Regions from separate parts of the Paenibacillus sp. J22R67 genome, predicted to be linked through region 3. Evidence: riboswitches for the same ligand, from Rfam matches in the RefSeq annotation. Region 3 holds a riboswitch; each other region holds the start of a gene.
The links. Region 3 has a riboswitch for cyclic di-AMP ahead of AC58VC_RS30510 (CAP domain-containing protein). Riboswitches for the same ligand answer to the same signal wherever they lie in the genome.
Positions count from the first base shown of each region.

Region 1: another riboswitch for cyclic di-AMP. It lies ahead of AC58VC_RS08400 (hypothetical protein); the one in region 3 lies ahead of AC58VC_RS30510 (CAP domain-containing protein).
Region 2: another riboswitch for cyclic di-AMP. It lies ahead of AC58VC_RS35725 (resuscitation-promoting factor); the one in region 3 lies ahead of AC58VC_RS30510 (CAP domain-containing protein).

Region 1 is NZ_JCAUAX010000002.1:506,471-516,430, forward strand. It holds gene AC58VC_RS08385 (glycoside hydrolase family 26 protein) at 1-894, shown strand, start outside; gene gudD (glucarate dehydratase) at 960-2,327, opposite strand; gene AC58VC_RS08395 (alpha/beta fold hydrolase) at 2,519-3,358, shown strand; gene AC58VC_RS08400 (hypothetical protein) at 3,429-3,815, opposite strand; cyclic di-AMP (ydaO/yuaA leader) riboswitch at 3,902-4,038, opposite strand; gene AC58VC_RS08405 (alpha/beta fold hydrolase) at 4,097-4,927, opposite strand; gene AC58VC_RS08410 (MarR family winged helix-turn-helix transcriptional regulator) at 4,982-5,404, opposite strand; gene AC58VC_RS08415 (hypothetical protein) at 5,489-5,989, opposite strand; gene AC58VC_RS08420 (PrsW family glutamic-type intramembrane protease) at 6,005-8,110, opposite strand; gene AC58VC_RS08425 (oligogalacturonate lyase family protein) at 8,297-9,415, opposite strand; gene AC58VC_RS08430 (DUF8769 domain-containing protein) at 9,447-9,960, opposite strand, start outside.
Region 2 is NZ_JCAUAX010000019.1:8,475-18,434, forward strand. It holds gene AC58VC_RS35700 (AbrB/MazE/SpoVT family DNA-binding domain-containing protein) at 411-665, opposite strand; gene AC58VC_RS35705 (HD domain-containing protein) at 1,037-2,314, shown strand; gene AC58VC_RS35710 (TatD family hydrolase) at 2,343-3,110, shown strand; gene AC58VC_RS35715 (ABC transporter permease) at 3,096-4,328, opposite strand; gene AC58VC_RS35720 (ABC transporter ATP-binding protein) at 4,325-5,068, opposite strand; cyclic di-AMP (ydaO/yuaA leader) riboswitch at 5,351-5,544, shown strand; gene AC58VC_RS35725 (resuscitation-promoting factor) at 5,835-6,974, shown strand; gene rnmV (ribonuclease M5) at 7,091-7,633, shown strand; gene rsmA (16S rRNA (adenine(1518)-N(6)/adenine(1519)-N(6))-dimethyltransferase RsmA) at 7,681-8,589, shown strand; gene yabG (sporulation peptidase YabG) at 8,645-9,517, shown strand; gene veg (biofilm formation stimulator Veg) at 9,782-9,960, shown strand, end outside.
Region 3 is NZ_JCAUAX010000011.1:47,922-57,881, forward strand. It holds gene AC58VC_RS30475 (helix-turn-helix domain-containing protein) at 1-424, shown strand, start outside; gene AC58VC_RS30480 (ABC transporter permease) at 724-1,581, shown strand; gene AC58VC_RS30485 (carbohydrate ABC transporter permease) at 1,599-2,477, shown strand; gene AC58VC_RS30490 (extracellular solute-binding protein) at 2,549-4,078, shown strand; gene AC58VC_RS30495 (hypothetical protein) at 4,154-4,330, opposite strand; gene AC58VC_RS30500 (ATP-dependent DNA ligase) at 4,528-5,358, shown strand; gene AC58VC_RS30505 (alpha/beta-type small acid-soluble spore protein) at 5,436-5,669, opposite strand; cyclic di-AMP (ydaO/yuaA leader) riboswitch at 5,849-5,984, shown strand; gene AC58VC_RS30510 (CAP domain-containing protein) at 5,990-6,658, shown strand; gene AC58VC_RS30515 (GerAB/ArcD/ProY family transporter) at 6,717-7,793, opposite strand; gene AC58VC_RS30520 (hypothetical protein) at 7,810-8,037, opposite strand; gene AC58VC_RS30525 (Ger(x)C family spore germination protein) at 8,034-9,245, opposite strand; gene AC58VC_RS30530 (GerAB/ArcD/ProY family transporter) at 9,242-9,960, opposite strand, start outside.

The DNA of each region.
Region 1 (9,960 bases), on a different contig from region 3:
CGGGAAGCCAAGGCTTCCGGCATTCCAATATTCTTGCGTTATGCTTCAGAGATGAATGGCGCATGGGTGCCTTGGCATGGTAATCCTCAGCAATACGTGGAGAAATTCCGCCTTGTTCACGATATTATGGCCGAAGAAGCACCTAATGTCGCGATGGTTTGGTCGCCTAATTTCTCGCCAGCGGATACGATCGATGACTATTATCCAGGCGACGCCTACGTAGACTGGGTTGGTTTCTCCTTGTACAATACTCCCTATTCAGCAGATAAAGAACAGCTCAAAGGGAGCGTAATCGATACCTTCGCACCTCTCTATGAGCGTTATAGTCATAAACCTATTATGATTTCAGAGGGGGCAATTGCTCATACCTATTTGCCGACTAACCAAACATATTGGAGCTGGGCCGAAGGCCAAATGGGGTACATGTACGGTTTGCTGCCGCGATTGTTTCCGCAGGTTAAAGCGATCACCTACTTTAACTTCAGCCGCGCGCAAGCGATTCGAACGAATGGGACTTATGTCTACGATATCGGGGAGAATCCCTTCATGGACGGGTTATATCAAAGGCTAATCACATCCGATTGGTTCCTAAGCAAGGTCGAGTCAGGTGTTGACCCTATTCAATATCGGTATGCGCCAGTTCTAGGCCAATCTCTTCCCATTGGAAAACAAACGGTTATTGTTAACCCTAAGCTTGAGAATGAGCGAGGTGAACCTCCATTTGCTATCGCCATTTATCAAGGCAATCAGCTTCTTGGCGTCAGTTATGAAGCTCCATGGGAAATTGAAGTTCAAGTGCCTGCTGAGTCGGCGACTGAACCATGGTATGCACTAGCTTTCAATGACAAAATGGAGCCCACTGCTATTAGCAAAGGTGTTACATCTACAAATTAATGGCATCTTGCATGAAAAAACCCTGACGGATCAAAGTCCGTCAGGGTTTATGTTATGTAGATCACCTACCTCAAAAGACAAGGTCGTTTATGATCATATTTCCAATTTGGGACATAAAATTGCATAGCCAACGCATCATCACGCGCTCCCAAACCTTCCTTATTGTAAAGCTGATGCGCTTTTTCAATAGCGTCCATGTCAATTTCTACGCCCAGACCCGGCTTGGTCGGAACATCCACCATGCCCCCAACAATCTGAAACGGCTCCTTAGTCAACTGCTGACCGTCCTGCCATATCCAATGCGTATCAATCGCCGTTATTTTCCCCGGTGCTGCGGCTGCCACATGGGTAAACATCGCAAGTGAAATATCAAAATGATTGTTCGAGTGAGATCCCCACGTCAGTCCCCATTCATGACACATCTGAGCTACTCTAACAGAGCCTTGCATCGTCCAGAAATGTGGATCGGCTAGCGGAATATCGACAGATTGCAGCTGAATCGTATGCCCCATCTGGCGCCAATCGGTAGCGATCATGTTGGTTGCCGTAGGAAGGCCTGTCTCACGCCGGAACTCAGCCATAATTTCACGGCCGGAATAACCGTTTTCTGCTCCGCATGGGTCTTCGGCATAAGCCAATACATGATGCTTATCGCGGCATAGGTGAATCGACTCAGCTAAAGACCATGCCCCGTTAGGGTCAAGTGTAATTCTGGCTTGAGGGAAACGTTCCGCTAGTGCTGTGACCGCTTCGATCTCCTCCTCACCGCGCAGTACGCCTCCTTTCAGCTTAAAATCATTAAATCCATATCGCTCATGAGCCGCTTCGGCTAGTTTCACAACGGCCTCTGGTGTAAGCGCTTCCTCATGACGCAGTCTAAACCACTCGTTCTCAGCATCCTCTGCCCCCAGGTACGGGAGATTTGTTCGATTCCGATCACCTATATAAAACAAGTAGCCTAACATCTCTACTTTATCGCGCTGTTGACCTTCTCCTAGAAGTGCAGCAACAGGAACACCAAGGAATTGTCCCAAGAGATCAAGCAATGCGGCTTCCAAAGCCGTAACGGCATGTATCGTGATGCGAAGATCGAAAGTCTGCAAACCGCGTCCACCCATATCTCGATCAGCGAATTGCTTGCGAATTTTGGTAAGAATGTTATTGTATTGACCGATCGATTGACCGATAAGCAGTGCGTTCGCATCTTCAAGCGTTTTACGAATATTCTCACCGCCTGGTACTTCACCTACGCCCGTATGCCCTGCACTATCCTTAAGAATGACGATATTACGTGTAAAGAATGGAGCATGAGCCCCACTAAGATTGAAGAGCATACTATCGTGCCCTGCAACTGGAATAACCTTAAGTTCGGTAATAATTGGTGTACGGGAAGTCTGGTTTCTCGATTGCTCATTTAGTAGTTCTTGTTTCATGTCTGGTCTCTCCCTCTCATTTGGATGAATACCGGTTTAATGAATGTGAAAACTAACTAGCTACCTTATGCTAAATTGTACCACGTCCTCTAGCTCCTAAGTACTTAAATACGTCAAATTCACATATTTTTGTTAGGGAATAGTATGAGCTCGCCGGAGAGGAAGTTGAAATCATGGTACATTATAAAAAAATGAAGATTGATGGTTGGGATCTATTTTTTCGCCAAGCCGGAAGTCCTTACAATCCAACAATCATCCTACTTCATGGTTTTCCAAGCTCATCCCATATGTTCAGGGATTTAATTCCTCTACTATCAGACCGATTTCACGTCATTGCTCCTGACTATCTTGGATTTGGTAATAGCAGCATGCCTACCGTAGAAGACTATTCGTACACCTTCGAGAATCTATCTATGATGATTGAAAAGCTTATTGATAATCTGTGTATTTCTCATTATATTTTGTACACCCATGATTATGGGGGTCCTATCGGATTCAGACTGGCTATTCGTAATCCACAGCGCATTCTTGGGTTCGTTATTCAGAATGCCGTGGTAAGTGTAAACGGGTTAGGAAAACCCTTTGATCTTTTCAAAGCACTCTGGGCCGATCGAAGTCCTGCAACAGAGGCAGCCTTTGCCAAGCTAGTAACCTTTGATTTTACCAAAATGCAATATGTTACTGGCGTGTGCCAGCCTTATCTGATTAGCCCCGATGGTTATTTAATGGACCAATTATTCTTGGATCGCCCAGGCAATGACCAAATCCAGCTGGAACTGGGCTACGATTATCGCAAAAACGTAGAACAATATCCCGCTTGGCAGCAATACTTGCAAACGTATCAACCTCCTACCCTGATAACCTGGGGCAAAAATGATTTTATATTTACGATAGAAGGGGCTCTAACCTTTGGAAAATTATTGAAATGTGTGGAAACTCATTTTTTATGTGGAGGGCATTTTGTTCTCGAAGAACAAAGCCAGCATGTTTCCGAGCTTATCAAGCGCTTTTTTGGCCGTATCTATACTTGAAGTTCCGTTACTTAAATTAACAAAAAAGGAGCTGCCCGCAGGCAAGCTCCTTCTCTATTGTTGAAGATAGTTAAATAGTACTGCTGCTAATGTACTCTCTGAGGCAAGGATACGGACCACTGAGGATATGCGCCATAGTTACGATAAAATTGTGATGATCCTCCAGGATTTGCGGGGAAGTACCGACACGACTGGCTAGTGATTGTTCAACCGCTAATTCCTTTTCGGAACTTAGTTGATTGAGCAGCTCATTGTTTTGAGCGACCGTTTTGCTTATTTCCATTAATGTCTGTGTTTCGACGCCTGATGGTTGGTAAGCCAAATTCGGAAATTGAATGTCGAATTCCTCTAACCGCTGTTTTAAATGAAGAATCTCGTGTTGACGTTGTAAAGAATCGTTGGATCTCTTCACTTGAATAAGATTCTTCAACCCATTGGTTACTCTCGTAAGCAGCATGTCTAGTTCCTCCTATTTTCTCTAGAAGAGAAAAAGGAAGCGAGGGAATAGAACCTCATGTAACAGGGTTCCAATTAATGTTTCTAACCTTTTCTTTCTACGCTGACGAAGTTAGCTGACGGATTCGGGTTGAAAGTTAACCCTAACACAATATATGTGTACTCACCCCAGGAAACTTGGTTCCCCCGCTTCTTTAATCTAAAGAATTAAGCGTATTTTATCAATTTACTCCAATGTTTAAAGAGAAGCAATAGTAATATTTTCTTATATCTGCTATGTCATTAGTCATGCATGCCTTTCAACCAAACTAGTATTCGATCTACTACCTCCTTATATCTTTGCCCGACTAGCAGGCCGGTGTGCGTTGTATTCCAAAGCCCCGTATATTCAGCATGGAGATGCTCAGCCGTCACCTTCCCGCGCATGTCATCCTCCTCACCATTTACTGCCTTAATAACCAAACTTGGCATATCTATCAACCTGCTGTCTATCGAAATTCCACCGTTTGATCCCAATGAATAATAAAAAGCGTTAAATGCTTTTAACGACTCCATAGCCAAATATTTTCTCTGAAAATCAATGTCATCTACCGATTCATCTATACTTGAATAATCTTCTCGGGTTGGGGCAGGCATGATGCTTCCCAGTGTCATTTGTCCTATTTCTTTGTAAGGTACAGATTCATAAACTTCCTTGCTTATACTTGTATCAATCACCACCAAGCCTACGAGTTCAACCGTCTCAGCCAGCTTCTGGCTCAATATTCCACCCATACTAAAGCCAATGAGAATCGGAGGAACACCACATTCAGCCAGTACCTCCAACATATCCTCCAAATAATCTTCGAAGGATACATTTGTCAAATCGAGCACTCTGCTCTTGTAATGTCCTCTTAAATTCATAACATAACATTGCCATCCTTTATTTATAAAGTGAGGAATGTATTTACTCCACATCCAACTGCCCGTGTAAGCACCGTGTACGAATAAAAGTGGAGGTCTTTCTGGATTTGCCTCTGGAAGGTCATCTCCCTCGAATACTTCTAAGAATAGATCATTTTCTCCGATGTATTTCACCCTATGATCTGGCAAATCTTTCGTATAATCTCTCATGAAAAGCTCCTCCTCGTTATTTAGTTTGACGTCAAACTATTAGAACAAAAAAAATTAAAAATTGTGATAAATTTTCATTAGAATTCGCAGCAATTCTTCTTTTTCTTGATCCGAGATATTAAAGTAAAATACGTCTAACATTTCTTGGGATATGGTTTCAAATACAGGCTTCAGTTCCTCCCCTCTTGGCGTTAAGGCAACATATACGACCCTTGAATCTTCGCTGTCCCTTTCCTTAGTCACATAGCCGATACGCACCAATTTGTCAACGAGTGCAGTCACAGTAGACTTATCTTTATCAATTCTCTTGGCGATATCCGCCATAGTCAATCTAGGCGCATGAAACAGTGCAAAGATAATATCTCCATGTGAAATAGCCATATCCTCGACCCCGTATTTCGCCATCTCGGATATAATAAACCGATTCGTCTTTTCTCTAATTTTGGATATAAGTGATACAGCATCTCTTGGTTTCATATCTCGATTATAGTTTGACGTCAAACTAATGTCAAATATAAATTTAAGGCAGCCGTTCCAATTGGCCGGCTGCCTTAAGTCTAATCACAAAAGCTTACTCTCGTAGGATTCTTGGAACCACTCATAATTGTCAAGAATACGTTCCTTATCCGCATCACTTAAATCTAAATATCTGTCTACAATGGATTTCAGCATTTCTGAAGAGAATGATTGTCCCTGAGGTTGTAAACTGTCAGCGGATAAACTGTCCATAATTGCCCCTAGTAGTGCCGCAGGAGCACTTCCTACCTGATTGTTAACTATCTCTACTGCTTTTGCAGGATTATCTTCATATAACAAATTAAATGCAACGGCTTGAAGATACGCATCCCCTAAATTTTCTTCCAGGATCTTCGAGCAGAAAGGTGATGCTTTTTCCTTATCCTTTATGGACAGTTCAGTTAACGCTGTAGTGACTTCCTCAACATTGTCTAAACTGTTTAGAATCGCAATTAACTGATCGGTATCCATATTGGAGATGTATGTTTCATAATTAACGATCCTGTCCAATGCTGCTGCTTTCTCATCTTGCTTCTTATTATCCATTCTATACCTCCATACTTAAATGGTCGTTGGGATTAACTTTATTGTTGAAAGATACGGCTGTCCATTAACCATCTTCCACGTTGTTAGTACTTTGAGTTTACCATTAGGACCTTCTAGTATGCTTGGGAAATCCAACGTATTTTCAGGTCTTATTTGTTTTCCTACTTCTAATAAATGATTGGCAATGGATTGGTTATTCTCTATTGTATCACTTAATCCTATCGATTCGAGTTTTTGCCGCATATCATCTGAGCGATCAAAATTATGTTTCATCTTTTCAAGTCTTTTTAACTGTTCGGCATTATGAGGGTCTGCATCAAATACTTTTCTTTGGGTTTGTTTTAATCTCTTTAAATCTCGGATCTGTTCCCTCACGTCTTGAATGTTAACATTGACCTTGCCTCTCAAATATTTCTCAATTTTATCTACGGGTATTATCGTATCTCCATCTGTATAGACCTTAATGGCTTTCCCACTCTGCGGTGCAATAACCTCTTCAATTTTAAGCTTACCTGGCACGTCAATATCCAGCTTTCGGGAACCCAGCTTGTCGAGAATTTTGCGGGCGTAGCGCCGCCCTCTCTTCCCCAACCAGCCGATAGCTCTGCCGAATGGAATTCGGCTTAATATAATACCTGTAGCAACGGCGAGCGCATTTTCGGGTGTCAGCAGCTTCTTTGGATCACGTATATACCCTGCAATCTCATGCCCACTGCCGGCAATTCCAGTCGTAGTCAACGCGAACCCGACAGCAGGCCAGAACCCAACAAACAGCAACGACAACGCTATAGTCCCAAGAATAATTGCACCTTGCTCGAACCACGACAACCGATCCCACCAATTTTGTAACGAATCGAACATACAAGCAAAGCAAGCTAGTCGATCGCCGCCTAAGTAGTAGCCCTCCATACCCTTATACAGAGCAGCCACAAGCAGAAACGCAGCAAGTCCAGTGAGTACCTGATACAGAACCTTCATCCGTTTCTGGATGTGCTCCTGTCTACCGAGTGCTTCCTCATTGCCATAAAGCAAATTAAATCCAAGCTCACGCCTGTGCCGGTAGAAATCAAGCCAATAACCGAATTTCCCCCGCTCTAGGAACAGGGAAGATAAGATGTTCCACAGCTCAGAGAACGGATTGAGAAACGGCTCGTTCGGCAGGGTTGGCAGGCGTTGACGTACTTTATTCAGCGATAAATAATCAGCAATGAGCGATGCAGCCAGCATCAGCAGGAAGACAGGCTGCGTTTGATAACCGCTGCCAGTCCAATCATGAAGCTGGAAAACCCATCCCGGTAGCTTGTGCTGCCCATTATACGCCGCGTGATCAAGGATAGACCAAAGTAATATAGCTGCAGGGAATAGAATGACCCATTTCGTTAATCTAGGCCACAGCCGATAAGCAATCCCGCACGCTAGTGCAATCATAGCAGTATGTACCGGATGACCGACGGTCATCATCGTCGGAAACAGACTTTCTTCGAAGCGTCCTGGAAACAACGAGAAGAAGTCCCAATGGATCGTTTCGCCGCCTAGCATCGTAAAGCTATAGCCAAACTTTTTAGCAAGAATACCGGAATTTAACCACCTTCGGGCAAGCTCCTCCATGAGTTGAAAGCCGACACCTGTTGCTGCACCGATAAGCGTATAATCTCCTAAACTTAGAGCGGAGGCTCGTCGCGAGAAGAATAGGAAGATCCCCAGGGGAAGGAGTTTCCATAATTCTTCGAAAATGGGTGTTATAACGGCCATGGACCAAGTCTCTGACGTTCTTCCGCCGAAAAGCACGTGGAACGCATTGACCGTAAGAGTTGTGAATGGTACGACGATGAAAACACCTGCAAATACGAACAGAACGACCTGCTTCCACGGCATCGTTTTGCTTCGGCATAGAAACCAAAATTGCAGCAGCACATACATCGACCATACATACTGAACCATCATGGCACGTGATTCTTTTGCGAAAAATAAGCTCAGAACAAACACAATTAGCGACAACCAAGAAAAAATCGTATAAGCCTTTTTCATAACCGGATATTTCTCTATCCATGCTTGGCAAATCACAAGGATAGCCTCAATAAAGTCCCGAATTCCTGTTCGAATGGCCCAAATCGAATTCACGACGTTCGCCTCCTTCGAAAGACATAATCCCAAAAATTGGTATATTATAGAGTTCGTTACGCAATTATTTTTTGTGGGGGACGTCCTGACATCATTGTTGAACTCGCCATAAATAAAAAACGACTGCTTCACAGCAGCCGTTTTATCGTTTTCTTGCGCATTCACATAACTAGGTTCTTATAAAACTCATGATACCAAATCCACTTTATATATACAGGGAACTCCCTCCATATCAGAGGTAAATATAATAAACGAGCCATCTGGCGAGAAAGTCGGATGCGGGTGGGCATCCTGTGTATGGCCGTAAGACTTCCAGCTAGTTCCATGGGAGCATAGCCGTTCTTCTTGCTTCAATGCTACATCCACTAAATAAATGAAATGCTGCTCAGGTAGTTGCCCGTCCCCTACGATCTGCGTATGAGTAGCATTCGAAATAAAGTGGCAATACTTGGAGCAGTTCATCCAGACTTCTTCCTCCAACGTATCCGAGTCCATGAACCGAATGCTCTCGTGGTAGAGATCGTCCTTATGCCGATACACATAAGCAAATCTGGAGCCATCTGCAAGCCAATATTCATGTGTGATGAGCTCATCATGCGTTTGTTCCTTCGCGCAGCGCAGCCGCGTCCCATCCTTTTGGACCAGCCAGAGCCTGGCATCGATCAGATGCCCAGGACCTTCATGACAAAATAAAATGGTCGATGGGTCATTCGGGCGAATTTGCGGATGCCCCAGCCAGCAATTCTGCTCCTCATGCGCGATATGGCTAGTCCGCTGTTCAATATCCAAGTAGACGATTCGGCAGTGCGGTTTCGCTGCCCATTGAGGCTCGAAGTTAGACCAATCCCCTTTACTTGGCACGATATCCTTTTCATTGATTTCGACCATAACAAGATATTTGTCGTCTGAGCTGAGACCGGGATTCGCATTCGATTTCCACCCTGATGGTGACGTGTACAAGACCTCTTCCTTCAGCGTGGTCATATCCAATCGCATGATCCGCTGATCCCTGCAATAGATCAAGTAGTTATCGTCACTCGTCAGACTGCAGCTGAAATCATGAATATCCGGCCCTTCCGTTAATTGCATAGCCGATCCATCGTTCAGATCCATCCGGTAAAGTTGACGAGTTCCTTCACGCTCACTAGCATAAATGAGGTAGCGGTTATCGTTTGTGATCATTTTATAATAAAAATAAGGATGATGATTCACTTGCTCCGGCGCTGTCAAACGAGTCATAACACGGCCCGTGTACGCATCTTCAAATGGATGGAACTCATTACGAATCGTAGATCCTTTAGCCATCAGTGATCACTCCATTTCTTATCAGTAAAAGTTAGGGCCGAGGTCGCAGCATTTTCGCCTTCTCTGCAGGTTTGAGCGGCAGCGACAATTGAAGATCGGCACGGTTCGGAGCATGGAATTCTGCTTGAACCTCTGAGCTCTCTCCTGCTTGTATGACCGCAGCCGTAGCTTCGAGCTCATCTCTCTCTTCGCCCAGACGCCATGCAAACAGCAGAAGCGCCTCCTGCATGCCAACAAAATCAAACCTCTTCCGCTCACCAGCGTAGATGACATAATCAAGGAACAGTTTATTCTGTTCCTCCCCGAGCTCCCAGCCAGGCTGTTCCCCATCAAAGGCTGCGAAAATTTGTTTCACATGCAGCTTCTGCTTGGCTATGAGTACGACGGCTGATTCGGCTTCACGCGAGACAGCTTCTGCCCTCACCTCATGCAGGCTTCCTCCAATCTCGAAGCGAACTCTTAAGTCCGCTGATTCGATAGTCCCGTCAATTGGATCAAGTCCAATGTGCGTATTGCCGCCATTCGTGCAAAAGCCGATTCCGAAA
Region 2 (9,960 bases), on a different contig from region 3:
TTGGATCTGTTTCCAGTACCTATGTATGCCACTTGCTTGATTGCTGTATGGCATGGCAGCCCCGTTTAGGGAACTACAAGCCGCTATTTTGGCAAAGAGCGGAGGTTTAGCTGCTGCCGGGGAACTTTAAAGCCTTATTTTGCTTGAGTTGAATGGTTTTCGGCTATGATCTGTGAAATAGCGGATCATAGTTCCCTTGCAACTGCTAATAGGTTATTTTGAGGAAAATAACGTCCTGTAGTTCCCACATAAGGCGGGGTCGAGGCCATGGATCAGCGCTGCAGGAAAGTCTAGACAAAAAAAGATCTCTAATCCGTGGCCGAAGCCAACAAATTAGAGATTAGAGGAGATATGAAAAAGGTTAGAATTACCAATAGGATAAGTGCTACTTCTATTATATACTATTTTTCTTATTTTGTCACAGGTGTTGGCATTTCTGCTAAACAAATATGACAAACAATTTTTCCCTTGAAGTAAGAGACGCCTTCAGCGTTGCCACAGAAAATACAAGCAGGCTCATATTTCTTAAGCATGATACGCTCGCCATCTACGTAAATTTCAAGAGCATCTTTCTCGCCAATACCTAGTGTACGACGAAGTTCAATTGGAATAACGACACGCCCCAATTCGTCAACTTTTCTTACAATGCCCGTAGATTTCATCATATATATAAACCCCTTTCGATTTTATAAAAATTTTATCAATATCGTCATGTTTCGACATAACTCTTAAACTAATGATACCAACCATTCCCAAAATAGTCAACCATATTTTCGCTGGTTTGGGCGAGATGACAAACATTTTTTGAAATTTTATCACATCTGAAAAGGTGGGAAAAACCAAGCGGAATAAGGATTTGTAAATAATATATTACTATTTGATGCGAGAAAAGGTGGAATTAGGAAATTCATTTAAGGGGGCTTAAACAATAAAAAAATGGTATTAGATTATTCGACAAAATAAGACATGAATGTCGACATGATGGTGTGAAATGTCGAAAAGATGTAGAATTTTAATAAAGAGAGGTTGTGATTGAATGAAGGAAGAGAAGGTTTTTAAAGATCCAGTCCATAAATATATTTACGTGCAGGATAACACGATCTGGGATTTGATCAACACGCGGGAGTTCCAGAGGCTGCGTCGCATTCGACAATTAGGAACCTCTTATTTAACTTTTCATGGTGCCGAGCACAGCCGGTTCTCGCATTCACTTGGTGTGTACGAGATCACGCGTAAAATTATTTCCCAGTTCGAACGCAATCAATATGAAGATTGGCCGAAGGAAGAGCGTTTAATTTGTCTTTGTGCGGCGCTGCTGCACGATTTGGGGCATGGGCCTTTCTCCCATTCGATTGAGAAGGCTTTCGGAACGCGGCATGAGGATTGGTCTTGCAAGATCGTGCTTGGGGATACGGAGGTCAATAAAGTTTTGAGCCGGGTATCGCCTGATTTTCCCAAAAAAGTGGCGGGTGTCATTTGCAAATCCTACAATGAAGAAATTGTTGTAAGCCTCGTTTCGTCCCAATTGGACGCCGATCGGATGGATTACCTGTTGAGAGATGCATATTTCACTGGTGTTAATTACGGGACGTTCGATCTGGAGCGAATACTCCGTGTTATTCGGCCCTATCGTGGGCATATTGTGGTTAAAGAAAGTGGTATGCATGCTGTAGAAGATTACCTAATGTCACGTTATCAGATGTACTGGCAGGTCTATTTCCATCCGGTGACACGGAGTGCGGAGATTCTGCTGCACAAAATCTTTGCTCGTGCCAAACATTTATATGAAGATAACTACACGTTTGGCTTTATGACGGATCCCATCCTGCACCTGATTCAGAATAAGATTTCGCTTGAAGATTATTTGCTTCTGGACGAGTCTGTGATGCAGGCGATGTTAACGTTTTGGATGAGTGAGAAGGACCCAATCCTTGCTGATATGTGTAAGCGATTTTTGGACCGCAAACTGTATAAATACAGTACCTTTGATGAGTCAAATCAGCGCATGATTCAGCTTATGGAGAAGGTAATGGCGGAGGTTGGCCTCGATCCGATCTACTATATGGAAATTGATTTTCCGTCGAATCAATCCTATGATGTGTACAGACCTGGCGAGACGGAGGATAATTTGCCGATTCTGCTTCTAGATCATAAGGAAACGTTAACCGAAATCACCCATCGATCGGAGATTGTTCAGTCTATTAGCGGTTTTCAAATGGGTAAGCATCATGTCTATTACCCCGAGGAGCTACTGGAGCGTCTGAATGCTTCTGCGTATCCGGAATTATGGGAGATGCTCGGCGAGCAGGAATAAATACATAAGAGGGAATAAGGAGAAGAACATGCTAACAGACTCACATACACATTTAAATGCGGAACAATTTCAGGAAGACCAAGACGAGGTTATACAACGCGCCCGGGATGCCGGCGTTACAAGAATGGTCAATGTTGGTTTTAATCGGGAGACGATTCCTAGTTCAATAGCACTTGCCGAAAAATATGATTTCATCTATTCAACAGTAGGTTGGCATCCAGTGGACGCGATTGATATGATGCCAGGAGATTTGGAGTGGATCGAATCGTTGTGTCAACATGAAAAAGTAGTGGCTATCGGGGAAATCGGACTGGACTATTACTGGGATAAGTCGCCTAAGGATGTACAGCAGCGGGTCTTTCGGGAGCAAATTAGGTTGGCGCGCAAGCTTCAAATGCCAATTGTGATTCATAACCGAGATGCGCATCAGGATATTTTGACCATTTTAAAAGAGGAGAAGGCTGCTGAAGTCGGGGGGATTATGCATTGTTTCTCGGGGAGTTGGGAGACGGCCAAGCAGTGTTTGGATATGAATTTCCATATTTCCTTTGGAGGGCCTGTAACCTTCAAAAATGCAAGGCAGCCCAAGGAAGTGCTAGCGCAGGTTCCATTGGACCGCTTACTAATTGAGACGGATGCTCCTTACTTGACTCCGCATCCATTCCGCGGCAAGCGTAACGAATCAGCTTATGTTCGGTTGGTAGCCGAAACGGCCGCGGAAATTAAGGGCTTAAGTCTAGAAGAGCTTGCAGAAATAACGACAAACAACGCGATCGCTTTGTTAGGTCTCAAGTAAAGCGTTCTTGGCAAACTTTCGTCGGAGCAAGACTCCACAGACCAGTGAGATGAAGAGGAAGCCAATGAGCGGTACAACAAGGTAAATAGGTGAAGACCTGATTAATAGTGGAACCGAAAGCATACATAATTCTAGCAGCAAGGCTGACCAAATGATGAAGGCTAAGGAGCCGGCTTTCAACTGACGGTTGAGCGGGTACATTTCAAGCCAAAAGGTATAGCGGTGTGAACGCTCGAGCGGCGTGAGTTGAACCATCGAAATGACTAAAGCGATAAAGAAGATGAGAAGTCGTGCTGTGCTGCTGCTTGAAACGGCGATGGCTAATGTGCCCAGCAAGGAAATACGTAAGACAATCGCGAATAGCTCCGTACGTAGAAATGTTTTCATATATATGTACAGATAGGTTGCATCTTGTTTAAAAGGAATAAATCTAGTGACCCCGCTGATCCAGCTTCGGCGGGTTATTCGCGCTCCCAATTGCGGAACATCCACGAACCAGTTAAAAAAGGCATAAAGCCGTGCCTGCTGCTGCCTTTCCTTCGCAATGAGATAGTCCCACCCGATGTAGTACTTGGATACATAATGCGTGGCTGTTAACCAAGCTAATGTAAGTACAAGAGCAGCTCCGCTTGCCCAGAGAATGCTTGTAAGGAATTGCAGAGAAATCAGGACGGCTGTTGCTATCCAGCGGAAGCTAACGGAAGCCCTTCTTGCACGCTCATGTGTAAATCGGCTTTCTTGCCAACTAGCCAATAAATTGGCTACCTTCATTAATAGAAGCAAGGCAAGCATCCATAAGAAATGCTGTTCGTCATGACCGAGGCAGTGATGATATAAGGGCCATAATACGACCCATGCCAGAAATGTCCAAAAGGCTTGCAGCGCCAAGCTGTACTTGAATCCGCCGCGGAAGTAGGGGCCCATCTGATGTTCAATACGCAGTAAAAACATACGGTCTGCGCTTCTGGCTAGTGTGCGAATCGGGCTTGAGGATAACAAAGGTACAAGCAGCAAAAGGACGATCCACAGATAGGGATAATCTGTCGGAAGGCGCTGTAGTATTTTTGCATAATAATAGGAAGAAAGGATGACAAGAAATAACAGGAAGCCAAAAAAATTACTGCGCGCTGCATACTGCAGGTAGCCCATGGATTCCTTCATATAATGTTCAAACCTCTTCTGCCATAGGGCACGGGTATCCATGTCCATCGCTTTCATACCAGTTCTCCTTTTACAAGCTTATAGAAGATGTCGTCCAGTGACGCTTGCTGGAGCCCTGTTTGCTGACGTAATTCGACTAAATCGCCTTGGGCGACCATGTGTCCTTTGTGCAGGACGACATAGTTATCGCAATATTTTTCAATCGTAGACAAAATATGCGAAGATATGAGGAATGACGCGCCACGTTGCTTCATTTTGACCATTAACTCCAGCAATGAGCGGATGGCTAACGGATCGAGTCCGAGAAAAGGTTCATCAATGATGTAGAGGGAAGGTTCGATTAAGAACGCATTCATGATCATGACCTTTTGCTTCATCCCTTTGGATAAATGGCTTGCGAAGGAATTGAGCTTGTCCTGCATGTGAAACTGTTCGAGCAGCGCTTGTGAACGGGAGAGATAGTCATCCTTCGTTAAGCCGTAGGCCATGGCGGTTAACTCCAGGTGTTCACGAATGGTTAACTCTTCATATAGCTCTGGACTTTCCGGTACATAAGCATAAGTGGCACGGTAAGGCAGCGGATCTTCGGCTAACGTCAAACCGTTAATTTTTACCCAACCCCTTTGTGGTTGAAGCAGTCCAAGGATGTTCTTGATGGTCGTACTTTTTCCTGCGCCATTCAGTCCGATCAATCCCATCATTTCACCCTGACGAATTGTAAATGTGAGGTCGTGAAGAACGGGCTTATTTGGTAAATATCCCCCGAATAAAGAGTCAACTTGTAATATGGGACCCATCTCAGTGCCTCCCTAAATATCTAATTATTGGAATTTATACATCAGTTTCATACCTGATAATTATAAACAAATTTAGTTTAGAAGCCTAGTTTAAGAGTGAAAACACGAAGAAACTTAGTATTCGTACGTTATAGTGAGATAAATGTAGATAAAAAGTGGTTTTGTTTTGAAAATAAGCTATTTTTAAATGATTTAGCCCTTTTTAGTAGGTGTCAATCCCTTTACAGGCAGAGATTAACAGCGTAATATACTTTTCATAATAACTTAATAACCAATTTGCCATTTTTCCATTCGCTGAGTTCCAATTATGGGAACGGGGGAACCACTGTTAACTTATAAAGCGGTATCGCTGACGAAGTAAACAGAGTGAGTAACAGGGGTGAATCTTGGACGTTTAACGGAAGTTTACGTCTGAGTAGGGCGACTCTCACGTCCGAATCCGTCAGCTAACCTCGTAAGCGTAAGAGAGGTAACGATTGTCGTTCGTGCTATTTGTGTATTTTTACTATGCAAACTAAGCCAGCGAGAAGAGTCCTCTTCTTGCTGGCTTTTTGTCCCCATAAGGACCTTTAACTGTTTCGGACGATTAATCACAGCCCGGAATTCATAGGATGATGAATAGCAAAGCTGGGTGGGACGACCAGAACGCAGCCGTTTCTTAGCAGCTGCCGATGGACGACACGTTAAGTTAAATTAAAAACCTTAGTCGCGTCAAATTTATTCATGCTGTAACCTGGCGGCGAGGCTTTGAAGGAGGACCGAAGAAGTGGGCAGTATCTCTTTTAGCGAGACCCATGTAAAACGATCATCCAGCATGTCCTTCGCATTGCGATGGAAGCATGAAAACTTGCGTTTGATTTTAAGCCTGGCTATAATCTCAATCGCAATGACTTTCATGTTTTTGGTGTTGTTGTACGGTACGGCTACCAAGAGCGTATCCGTGGTTGTGAATGGACAAGAAACCGTTGTGCATACGAAGCAATGGGTCCTGCAACGCCTACTGGATGAACAAGCCATAACGATTGGTGAACACGATGAAATATCTGCAGACCCTACTGCTACAATCAAGGGCGGGGACAAATTCGTCATCGAACACGCTTCTCCAATTCAATTGACTGCTGATGGAAAGACCACCACTGTTTACACAACTGCAAGAACGGTTGAAAGTGCATTGCAACGTTTACATATTGCACTTGGGGAGCACGATAAGCTGACTCCCGAACCGACATCCTCTTTGAGCACTGGCGATGAAATCAAAATCGTCCGTGTCAAAAAAGAGACGGAAGAAGTAACAGAGCCGATCGCATTCGACACGGAGAAGAAAAGTGATGCATCGCTGCTTAAAGGTAAAGAGCAGGTCGTTCAAGAAGGTAAAGAGGGCGTACTTCTGAAAAAGAAAGAAAAGACTTACGAAGATGGCGTGTTAGTTGCAGAAGCTGTTGTAGGTCAAGAAGTACAAGAACAAAGTGTTAAAAAAGTAGTGTCGATTGGCACGAAAAATCCCGTTGTTGTTCTATCAGCATCATCCCCTAGTGTGGATGAAGTTTCTAAGAATGGTGTGACATTTGGGTATAAACAAATCCTTAAGAATGTGAAGCTCACGGCTTATTCAGCGGGAGCCGATTCGACAGGGAAATCCGAGGGTACTCCTGGGTACGGTAAGACGTATACAGGAACTACGGTTACTGAGGGCAGAACGATTGCGGTTGATCCGAAAGTTATCCCACTGGGTTGGTGGGTTTACATTGAGGGCGTTGGCTTCCGTCGTGCTGAGGACATCGGTAGCGGTGTGAAAGGCCAAATGATCGATGTCTACTTTGAAGATCATGGCTATGCCAATAAATTCGGAACGAAGCAAGGCTACACGGTCTATGTCGTAGGACCGAAAAAGCCGTCTGAAAATTAACGTGTAAACGTCTGTTTCAGCGGGAACAATGTCAATATACGTTGCCAGGCAAGCAGCCTGGGCGAAAGAAGAGGGAACCCCTCTTCTTTTTCTGCGTACTGGGAAGGGAACCGATTATGATTAAAGAAGTCATTGTCGTTGAAGGCAAGGACGATACGGCAGCTATTCGCCGAGCCGTCGAGGCGGACACGATAGAGACAGGCGGCTCTGCCATCGGGCAAGCCGTATTGAAGCGAATAGCCCTCGCACAGCAGCGCAGAGGCGTCATTATTTTTACGGATCCGGATCACGCAGGTGAGCGGATACGGAAGATTGTGGCAGCCAAGGTGCCTGGCTGCAAACATGCCTTTATCACGCAGCAGCAGGCTGAGTATAAAGGCGACATTGGCGTGGAGAACGCAGCGCCAGAGATTGTCCGGGAAGCACTACAGAACCTTCGGACAGAGTACGACGGGGCTGTGTCACAGCTTACCATGGAAGATCTCATGGCCGCAGGACTAATCGTTCATCCAGAGGCGGCTTCCCGCCGACTCGTTGTTGGCAATGCGCTGGGTATCGGCTACTGCAATGGCAAACAATTTTATAAGCGATGTGCGATGTTCCAGATCTCCCGTGAGGAATTTGAGGCAGCTTTGGAGCATCTGACGCCGAAGATCTAGAGTAATATAGTGGAATTCAGAACCTATAGATAAATGAGGGCTACAAAATGACTATACCCGGCAATGAAGTGATTGTAACAGCGGAAGATGTCGCAACACCCAGTAAGACGAAGCAAATTATTAAAAAGCACAGTCTCGTGCTCAAAAAGAGTTTGGGTCAGAACTTCCTGATTGACCAGAACATCTTGAGCAAGATCGTTTCGGCCGCTGAGCTTGGGCCTAACAAGGGCGCGCTGGAAGTCGGCCCTGGCATCGGGGCGCTCACCCAGCAGCTGGCCAAGCTCGCAGGGCGCGTCTTGGCCGTGGAGATCGATCAGCGTCTCCTGCCTATCCTAGGCGAGACGCTGCAGCCTTATCCCCATGCGAGTGTCGTGCATGGCGATATTTTGAAGACTGACCTGCCGGAATTGTTCCGGCAGCATTTTGACGGGCTGGATGGCGTCAGTGTCGTCGCCAATCTGCCGTACTACATCACGACGCCGATTATTATGAAGCTTCTCGAAGAGAAGCTTCCCTTGGAGAACATCGTCGTGATGATTCAAAAAGAGGTGGCCGACCGCATGGCGGCTCGCCCGGGCACCAAAGATTACGGCAGCCTCAGCATTGCCGTGCAGTTCCACTGCGAGCCGGAGCTCGTCACGATCGTGCCGCGCACCGTCTTTGTGCCGCAGCCGAACGTTGACTCTGCCGTTATCCGGCTGCGTGTGCGCAAAACCCCGCCGGTCGAAGTGGCGGACGTGGACTTCTTCTTCACTGTCGTCCAAGCGTCCTTCGTCCAGCGGCGCAAAACCTTGTACAACAACCTGGCTGCGCGGTTCTTTACCAAAGAAAACAAACCTGAGCTGGAAGCTCTGCTCCAGGGCATCAACATCGAGCCTTCGCGCCGCGGTGAGACGCTCAGCATGGAAGAATTCGCGCGCTTGTCGACTGCGCTTCGCGCGCACGGCTGTAAATAACCCGCACCAAATGCCCAGCCCCGCCATAGGATAACCCATGGAGGGGATTTGTGCGATGAGGCAAGGTGATTTTGTAACCCGTAAATCCTATGGCGGCGACGTCATGTTTAAGATTGAACGTATCGATCAACTAAAGGCTGTCTTGCGCGGTGTCGATTACCGATTGCTTGCGGATGCGCCTTTAGTGGACTTAACTCTGACGAACCCGACAGAGTCGATGGACCATCCGAGGTCGAGTTCGCCCGAATTTCGCGAGTCACTGCGAAGGCTGGCGGTTGCCCAAGTGCAGCTCCAAGAGAAAAACCAACACTCGGTTGCCCATAATCAGAAAGTGAACGCGGGATATTTTGAAGTCCCGGGTAAAGTGCTGCACTTGGATGGGGATCCGACCTATCTACGTAAGAGCATGCAGCTCTACGGAGAACTTCGTGTGCCCGCTGAGGGCTTCTATATTCCCGAGGCTCAGATGGCCGACGCGCTCCACCGACTGCTTCCGCAGATTAAGCCGGATATTGTCGTCATCACGGGGCATGACGGAATACTTAAGCATCGTAAAGCCGCTGGACCTGGCGGTTTGTCTAGCTATAAGAATTCACAGAACTTCGTTAACGCCGTTCAAGTGGCCCGGCAGTATGAACGCAATCGTGACGCGATGATTGTCGTGGCTGGAGCTTGCCAGTCTCATTTTGAGGCTTTGCTTCGGGCTGGAGCCAATTTCGCGAGTTCACCTGCGCGCATACTCATCCACGCACTAGACCCGCTGTGCATCGCCGCAAAGCTATCCTACACCTCTGTGAAGGACACGATATCGATGTTAGATATTATGGATTTAACGGTGACGGGGCTTGATGGCTTGGGTGGTGTAGAGACAAGAGGGAGCTACCGAATGGGTGTTCCCGGTATTCAACACACAGAGGAGCATGCGTAAATCCTTGCTCATACATGGTTTTCTTTGAAGGACACTTGCCTGCTGCTTCTCTCTTAGGAGAGGACGGCAGGTGAGTGTTCTTTTTTTATTGGAAAAGTGTGAATAATTTGCGAACTTTGGAGACAACCTGTACAATGGGGAATTCGGTAAATAGGTGAAAATGCCGTTGACAACTGGATTATGGTGCTGATATAATATTTGACCCTGTTTGACATGCTTGTCAGGATGGGTTATAATTAACAAGGAAAGAGGTGGTAGTTGACAATGGCAAAAAATGCGCTGTTGGAAATCAAACGCAGTTTGGAGCCCCACGTCGGGCAGAAGATCATGTTGAGAGCGAATGGTGGCCGTCGAAAGACAGTCGAACGTTCCGGTGTTTTAGAAGAAACCTACCCTTCTGTGTTTATCGTGAAGCTTGACCAAGAATCACACGCCTTTAAACG
Region 3 (9,960 bases):
ATGGAAGACACCACAGGAAATCGAAGTTTGGTTTAAGGATCAAATGATTCAACCGATGATGGAGCTTACGCTCAAGCGGCATGAGTCGTCCGGCAAAAGCATTTCCCGCTCGGTGATGGATCTCATCCATGCCCATTATGACAGTGATATGACGCTGGAGCAGTGTGCGTTGCGGTTGAACTACAGCACTCACTATATCCGCCGGATGTTCCGGAAGGAAGCGGGGATGAGCTTTAGTGAATATTTGGCAGGATATCGCCATGATATGGCCAAGAGCTGGCTGAGCAGCACGGAGATGAAGATCACAGACATTGCGGAACGCTTGCAGTATACGAACGCGCAGAATTTCATCCGCCAATTCCGCAAACTAGAAGGAATGACGCCCGGCCAGTATCGGGAGCAACGCAGGGATGCAATTGGCTGACAATTTTGATTACCAACCACCCAAGTAGGGTGGTTTTTTTGCGTACAAATGATTATCCGCAGGGCCGCTAATGATTATAAATGCTTGCTGTAGCAGCTATTAAGCCGATCATCCGCAGGTGGAGCGCTGTTGATTATTGCAGGCAATTTACGGCTTCGATACGCTAACGTTGTCAAACAAACGAGGAGGACGAGTCAAACGTGGAACTGACTTCCAGACCGGTAAAAGCGGATACGGCTGCGAGGAGCAAAGCCCGCACGAGGATCAACCGTTTGCTGAAAAACAAATGGCTGTATGCGATGGCGCTTCCTGGCATGCTCTACTTTATTATCTTTCGTTATTTCCCCATGTGGGGGCTGTTAATTTCATTTCAGGACTACCAGCCAGCTTTAGGGATGCTGCACAGCAAATGGGTAGGTTTCAAACATTTTGAGAGGTTCTTTTTTGACGCATCATTCGCGATGCTGTTCAAGAATACGATCATTCTTGCTGTGTATAATCTGGTCTTCTTCTTCCCGCTGCCCATCATTCTGGCCTTGTTATTAAATGAAGTGCGCAGGGAAGTTTTCAAACGCAGCATTCAAACCATTGTCTACATTCCTCACTTCGTATCATGGGTGGTTGTGGTTGGGATCTCCTACATCTTCTTCACGACGGAAGGGGGCATCGTCAACGACTTGTTCGTCTCTCTGGGCCTGCCCAAAATGGAGTTTCTCATCTCAAGCGAGTGGTTTCGAACCATGATTGTTTCCCAAGTGGTATGGAAGGAAACAGGCTGGGGAACGATTATTTTCCTAGCAGCGCTGGCTGGGGTGGACCCGCAGTTGTATGAAGCTGCAAGAATCGATGGTGCGAACCGTTTTCGCCAATTGTGGCATATTACGCTTCCTGCCATCCGCAGCGTCATTGTTATTTTGTTCATCCTTCGGCTGGGGTCGTTCCTCGATACCGGCTTTGAACAAATCTTCTTAATGCTGAACGCTATGAACCGCGAGGTAGGCGAAGTTTTTGATACGTACGTTTACAACGTCGGGATTCAGCAAGGTCAGTTCAGTTACAGTACGGCAGTCGGATTGTTTAAGTCGATCATTGGGCTGGTGCTGGTGGTTGGGGCCAATCGGTTGGCCAAAAAATTCGGCGAAAACGGCCTGTATTAAGAAGGGAGCGGTGTTCAATGATCAACAAAAGCATAGGCAGCCGCATATTTGACGGCTTCAATTACACATTTCTGGCGTTGTTTGCTCTAGTCACGCTGCTGCCGTTTATCTACATTATTTCGGTTTCATTTGCCGAGCCAGAAGAGGTACTCAAACGGGGATTCATTTTGTTCCCTACTTCCTTCTCGTTAGAAGGGTACCGCTATATTTTTTCAACACAAACGATCGTAAACAGCTTATTCGTGACGATCGGCATTACGGTGGTCGGTACATTTATTAATCTTTTGTTCACCTCACTGCTCGCCTATCCGCTTTCAAGGCAGGATTTTGAAGGAAGAAAGCTGTTTATGATGCTGATCGTATTCACGATGCTGTTTCACGGCGGGATTCTGCCAACGTTTCTTGTTGTTAAGGCGCTTGGCATGCTGAACAGCTACTGGTCTCTGCTGATTCCTAACGCGATTAGTGCGTTTAATCTCATCGTTGTCGTGAGCTTTTTCCGGCAGCTGCCCGAAGGGCTTGAGGAAGCCGCCAAAATCGACGGCTGCAGCGACGTGGGCCTGCTTTTCCGGATTGTTTTGCCGTTATCAGCACCAGTACTGGCTACTTTTGCTTTATTTTATGCGGTAGGCCATTGGAACACCTTTTTCAACGCGATCATGTACATTAACGATTCAAAAATGTGGCCGATTCAAGTATGGCTAAGGCAAATCGTCATTTTATCCCAAGGCGGGATTGGTGATTCGACCCAGTTTGATCAGAATTATATTGCACCTCCGTCACAAATCATTAAGATGGCCGTCATTGTCATTTCAACGGTGCCGATTTTGCTCGTTTATCCGTTCCTGCAGAAGCATTTTGCCAAAGGAGTCATGATCGGTTCTGTAAAAGGTTGAACAGGCTTCCGAAAACTATTGTGATTGGGAAGCATTCATATAAAATAAGACTATGGGGAGGCATTGCCACAATGAGAAAACATACGGGAATGAGAAAAAGCGGTTTGGCTGCAATGGGAATGATGGTTGGCGCTGCTGCGCTGCTGGCCGGTTGTGGAAACGAAGCGAGTCCAACTGCAGGAGGGAATGCGGGTACAAGCAGTGCGCCTGCAAGCAACGAGCCTTTGAAACTAAGCGTCATGACACTCATGTATGCGGAGCCGCCCAAAGCGGACAGTGACGTACAAAAGCAGATTGAAGCTTATACGAACACGAAATTGGACATCTCCTGGGTCCCCAACTCTTCTTACAAAGAGAAGGTCAATGTCACGATTGCTTCCGGTGAGCTTCCCAAGGCGCTGCTTGTGCAGAACAACAAGGATTCGAATATTTTGAGCGCTGTGCGTGCTGGCGTGTTTTGGGAAGTGGGTCCTTACCTCAAGGACTATCCGAATCTGTCTAAAATGAACCCAGCAGTGTTTGATAATATTAAAGTGGATGGTAAAATTTACGGCTTATATCGTGCGCGCGACTTGTCGACTTACGGGGTTATTTTCCGCAGCGACTGGTTGAAAAACGTAGGCTTAAGCGAACCGAAAACACTCGATGACTTATATAATGTTTTTAAAGCGTTTACACTGAACGATCCGGATAAGAACGGCAAAGCGGATACCGTGGGACTGACTGAGGAGAAAACGATGGACGGCTTTGGCGTAGTAGCTTCCATTATGGGTGCGCCGAATTCCTGGGAAGTGAAGGATGGCAAATTAAGTCCTGATTTTCTAGCGCCTGAGTATTTTGAAGCGATGAAATTTTATAAAAAACTGTACGACGAGAAGCTCATTAAACAGGACTTCCCTGTCCTGAACAATCAACAGAAGAAAGACGATATCAACCAAGGTAAGGCTGGCGCGGTTATCTCGAATATGATCGACGGAGCTGGTTATCAGGCATCGCTTTCCAAAACGTTCCCTGGATCGGATGTAGACGTCGTCTCTCGGATCAAAGGGCCTAAAGGCGAGAGATTGCCGGGCGGCGTAGGCTATAACAGTGTGTTTATGTTTCCGAAATCAAGTGTGAAAACCGAAGCGGAATTAAAGCAAATTCTAGGCTTCTATGATAAAATGTCCGATCAGAAGATGCTGGATTTGCTGGGCTGGGGCGTTGAAGGCAAGCATTACAAGATAGAAGACGGCAAGCCGGTATTTATTGATCAAAAGCTGCAGGATACCGAAGTAGGCTCCAGTTATCTACAGCTTCAAATAGCCAAGTATACGGCAAAAACGACGGGGAAAGAAACGCCGCTCATGGAGAAGTACGGCAAAATGATCAAAGAAAACGAGGCAATCGCGGTTAACAACCCGACGAACCCACTCGTTTCCGAGACGCAAACGACCAAAGGCAGCGAGCTGAAGCCGATTATTGACGATGCCCGGACGAAATATATCCTGGGTAAAATTGATGAGGCAGGCTGGAAGCAAGCCATTGAGCAGTGGAGAAAAGCTGGCGGCGATAAAGTGATTGAGGAGTTCAGTGCGCAATACGCGAAGAGCGGAAAGTAAGGTAGGAAAATAGTAGAGGCGGCCATGAAGGTAGAGGATTCTACTTTCATGGCCGCCCCTTATGCGTAGGGCCGTTCAATTCCATCCTTTAGCAACAATGGGTTTCTTCTTGGTTTTTTTGAATAATCTATAAAATAAGCCGAGTTCCTTTTTCCGTTTGAGAGTGAGTTTAATACCTTCAATCAGCAGCATTGATCTAAGCTCGTCGCGACGATTCAAAGTATGCAATCTTTTGATAAATAGCTTGTCCATGCGAACATCCCTCCCATTCATCTAGCTCCATTATAAACGGGATCGGCGGATTTGATTGTCGCATTGTAGAGATGGTTTGCACTTGTTTTGTCGAAAATGGAGCGAACAGGCCTCGATTTCCTTCAAGTCCCTATAGGCAGATGAATAACTGTACAGTATTATCTAACGTAGGGTGATTTCATATGTTCATTTCTCCTATGCTTTTGCAAGACGCCAAAGATAATAGGCCTTATAACAGTAAACATCATGTGGTAGAAGTTAAGTTGGACGGTTTCAGGTGTATTCTTTCAAATATGGACAAACTATATGTATACACGAAAGACAATCAATTAGTGACTCATAAATTTCCTGAATTGTTCGAGTGTCCGATTCCCGAGGGAACGATACTTGATGGTGAATTGGTCATTTTGGATGATCAAGGTAAACCGGATTTTGAAGCGATGTCTGCTAGATTTTTAAATCCGACAGATTTATCGCCCGTTGTATTTTGTGCATTTGACATTTTAAAATACAAGGGAATTGATGTCACCGCATTGCCCCTGCTTAAACGTAAGGAGCTGTTAGACCAAGCTTTCGTCGAGAACAACAGGTACAAGAAGGTGAAGGTTTACGAAGGTAAAGCGGTGGATTATTTTGAGGAAATCCGGCAGGATGGGCTTGAGGGCATCATTTTGAAGTCTAAAAAAGAGAATTTCAAGTACGAATGTAACAAACGTTCCAGGCAGTGGCAAAAAGTGATTAACTGGACTTATGCAGATGTATACATTACTGGTTACAGGAAAAATAACTTTGCTTTATTGGCTTCAATTGATTCAGCGAACGGGCTGAAGATTCCTGTTGGCGTGATTGAGACGGGGGTAACACCTTTGCATCAGAAGGCACTGGATGGTGTGAAGCATCGCTTAGTCTACAAAGAAGACAATCATTTCGCTTATATGGAACCGCGGCTGATGGCCAAAATTAAGACGAAAAGCTGGACGAAAAACGGAAGGCTTCGTTCTCCGGTTTTTATGGAATTTGTGATTTGAAAAAACAAAAAAGACTGGATCACCAAGGAGGAAGTGGTGGTGCAGTCTTTTTCTCTGTACATAAGGTTGTTACATGCTTACATGCGTCTAAAATTCCCGTTATTGCTGCCGCTTAGCTGTTGCTCTGCGATTTGAATCAATCTTCTCGTAATGTGCCCGCCGATTGCACCGGTATCGCGAGTAGCCATGTTGCCATAATACCCGTCCTGAGGAATCTGAATACCTAGTTCCTGAGCGACCTCATATTTCATTTGCTCAAGAGCTGATTTTGCTTGTTGCACAAGTAAGTTATTGCTTCTACTGCTAGCCATCTGGATTCACTCCTTTATTTGGTATGTGAGTATTTTGTGGAAGTTTTGGTTTTTTATTCATGTAACTGGAAAATATTTTTGAAGTGGTTTGGATACGCTTTCATAAAGCAATGGAAAATTTTGAGTCATGTTTTCAAGAAAACCCCGTGTTACAATCGGAAAGATCGATTATGGATCAAAAACTTAGAAGGCCGAAGCTTCTTAGGAAGCACGGGGGACCCATTCTTTGGGGTGAAGCCGCTATCTTAGCGGCCGGGTGATTACTCTTTGACCCGAATCCGACAGCTAACCTCGCAGGCCGCAAAAAGGAGAGATTTCTTATGTTGAAACGTTACAAAAAGCTAGTCGTTACCGGCGCTATTGGACTGAGTGTCCTTATAAGCTCTAGCGCGGCCATGGCTGCATCCGCCACGCACACAGTGTCAGGCAACGATACCATGTGGTTGATTTCCCAGAAGTATGGCGTGAGTCTCACTTCGCTCATTAAAGCGAACCCTCAGGTTGCCAACCCCAATGTGATCTGGTCCGGGATGAAGTTGAACATTCCTGGCAGCACGGGTACAAGTGGCGGTTCTCAGACACCAGCCCCTGCTACACCAGCTGTACCTTCGCCAGCGCAATCGGCTTATGCCAGCCAAGTCGTTACGTTAGTTAACCAGGAGCGGGTAAAAGCTGGGCTACAAGCGCTAACTAGCGATAGCGCGCTTACAGCTATGGCGTTGGACAAAGCCAAAGATATGTATAACAACGGCTATTTTGATCATACGTCGCCGACCTATGGGTCACCTTTTGATATGATGAGCACTTATGGCATTCGTTATTCCTACGCAGGTGAGAACATTGCCAAAGGACAGCCTACACCTGATGCCGTCATGGAAGCATGGATGAACAGCACGGGTCACCGTCAAAATATTTTGAGCCCCAACTTCACCAAGATCGGTGTTGCCTATTATAATGGAGAATGGGTGCAGGAATTTATCAGCAACTAATCAGCAACTAAGTCAGAAAAACCCTTGAGATTTCCCAGCCGGGAAATTCCCAAGGGTTTTATTTATATTTCCATTTAGCAACTCCCCACATCAAAAGTGGCAGACAGATCGCATGGATAGGTAAGAAAAAAGGGATCGCGATTTTTTGCGGAAAAAGCACAGAACTATCGATAAAGTCCCGCGGTATCAAAGTAAGAAGCGCGGTAACCGGTGCTACGAACCACATCATTCGTCGCCATTTTTTCAGGCCAAAGCTTTGGGCTGTGCCATATGTGCAGATAAAAAAGTAGAGGGATACTTTAGTGAACACACTAACAATCCAAATAGCGATAACAAAGGAATCGAGATTTTGAAAAAAGTCATAGTAGGAAATATAACGAATCAAATTAAAGTATGGATAAGTTTGGCCCGAAGCGGTGAGGTGTCCAAAAACAGAAACGATTAAGAAAGTCGAAATACTTGTTAACAAACCTGCTGCAGCCACCCCAAGTATAGCCGGTTTCACCCCCGTTTGGGGTTTTGAAAGAAATCCCATGATAACGAGCAGAAGGATGCAGTCCCCAAGAAACGTTGAAGTCGGCAGCGCTCCCTTCAAGATTGTCATCGCGCCGGTATCCACATAGATGGGAAGGATATTGTTAATGTGGATATTTTTTAGACTGAGCAGAAGAGGAATTGCAATCCCAAACAGGGTTAAAGGCCCAAGAATTTCGCAGCATCTGGCAATGACCTCTATACCTGAGAAGGTTACATAGATCGCAACAAGGAGCATGCCAAGAATCGGGACAAGGATCGGAGTTCTAGGCAGAATCGTCGCGACGATGAACTCTGAATATTGCCTTAGGATGATCGCAAGCACGCTATACCAGAAGATCAAATATACCACAATGACCACATAGCCGATGTATCGACCCAATAACCGCTTGGAAAATTCCATCATGGTTTGCCCTGGATGAGCCAGGTTCAACCGAGAACTAACAAATGCGACCCCTACACCTATCCCGGTTGCGCAAATGGTTGAAAGCCAGGCGTCTTGCTTCGCAGTTTGGATAGACGGATTAATCGTCAGTAGAATGGTCATACCCAGCTGCATGGTCAATATCATCCAGAATAATTGTTTCCCGCCGATCTGCATGTCCGTAAGTGCTCCTTTAACGATCTAAGAGTTTACCGAGAGGGTAGAAAATGTAATTCACGAGCTGCGTCGGACCCGGCATGCCCGGATTCATGACTAATGAGATCGCAAGAATCCAGCATAAAGCCAAGATAGAGAGATAAGCCGCTTTCTCCTTGTTTGGCGTGTTTTTCATGCGAAACCACTGAAATAGAGTGATGAGCAAACACGCGGCCATGCACATGGGAATGTCTTTGGATGTCATTTTGTATATTCCTCTTCCTTTTCTTTCTCCTCTTCGGGTCGAGAAGACTTGATGCTGGATAGTCCTGGACGCAGCATTCTGGCGTCAGATTGTACGGTGACCTCGACGTTCGGGAAGATTTCGTTCCAACGCTTTTGGTTTTGCCGCCACTGCTTAGGGTATGCTCGGTGGAATTCCCCAGCGAAATCAAAAATGTCTGCTTTGAAACCTTGCTGCACCTTTCGAAGTGCCCCCGCGACACGCTCTTCGATGTCATCATTCATAGCGGCTTCCACACGCTTAACAGCTTGATGATCGGAGGCTAGATCCAATGAAGTCGTATTTTGCAGCGCATCGTCTTCCGTATGAATCCAGACGTTCATGCGCCATTTGCCGTTTTCGATGAGAGGCTGCAGTTTCGTCTCGCTCTTCAATAGTCGAAGGGAGACATGGCCGGATGCACCCTCCGGTGTTACGGTTACAACGGCTGTTTTAATCTCGTCTCTGAGCCAAAGCAGGCCGCGGGTTGTTGGATCATCAATGGTGCCGACCATTCTGTCGTCTCTGAATACAGCTGTATAATTGGTGAAGCTTCCTGTTGTGTCATGATTTCTTGGAGTGTTTGCGGCTAAGAGTTCAATAAAAGGCAAGGCAGCTGCGCCAGACTGATTCGCTAGCATTTGTGCCAAATCAGCCAACGTTACACTCAGGATGATTCTGCTCTTGCCAATCTCCCTCATGATCTCTGAGGAGTTCCGCTCCAGCTTTGTATTCATTTCAAGGATTTCGCGCGCTTTTCCTTTGCAAACATACATAAAGGCACGCTCTCTTGGCTGAGGCGCTCTCATTAAGTAATCTACATCGTCTCGAACGCCTCTTCGTGCAGTAGACTCACCAAAAATAATAATTTCGGTATGTCCCCAGAAAATTTTGCGTGGCATCTTCTCTTGAATCTTAGAAATCGCATCAGCAATATCCACGCCAACCGCGGATTTAACGAGGGAAGTTTGAATGCTGCCCCCTTTGTTACTGCTTTCTAAGCCGCCGCCTCCTCCGGGACCTCGGGGAATAAAAATTTGTATGGTTAATTCAATCGATTTATCGTCATATTGATCAATTGCAGCTCCGGTGACGAGCGCCAAATCGTTCACTTCCGTCCGATCCCAGCAGCCTGTCAGCAAAAGCGTGAAGAGACTTGCTGTTAACAACAGATTTAGCATCGCCTTCATCCATGCTGCCCCTTTCTGAAAGAAGCCGCAATAAGAAGCATGCATGGAACACCAAGCTGCGTGATTAGTGCCAAAAAAGGGATGTTAGTTCCCAAAGCATGCATGAGCTCCTGGAAATTAGGAGAAACCCAATAGCTGAGCAGCAGCATCAGAAAGCCAACTGGAATAATGAGAGGCCGGTAATCAGAGAGACCTAGGTACTGCGCCATACCGAGCACAGTGGCGTAGTAAACCAGAGAGACTTTAATAAATATCCCAATAATCCAGATGGTCATCAGCAGCGATTCCACATGTTCCAGAAAGTCAGCGATGGAAATATACCGTACTGCAATGAGGAAAGCGTAGTTGAATTGGACCGTAAGCGATCCGAACATTAATAAGATTGTCAGATTAATCGTTAGCAAGGTGATCATCACGATGCCGACACTGAGGAAGCTCCACCGCAAAACATGCTGCTTTTTGTTCAAAAATGGAAAAAGAAACGACAACATGAAAAACTGGGAAAACCATGAGGAAGGTACAAGCGACCCCACTAGTAATGGCAGCGGGCCATCTCCCAGAATAGGAAACATCTCCTTAGGATGAAGAGTAGGTATCATCAATATAAGCATAATGAAAATGATGAGCACAGCGGAAGGGATAAGGATTTGAGAGACTCTGGCAAGCACCTCGATCCCCTCATATAAGACATAGGCACATACAGCCACCATGAAAA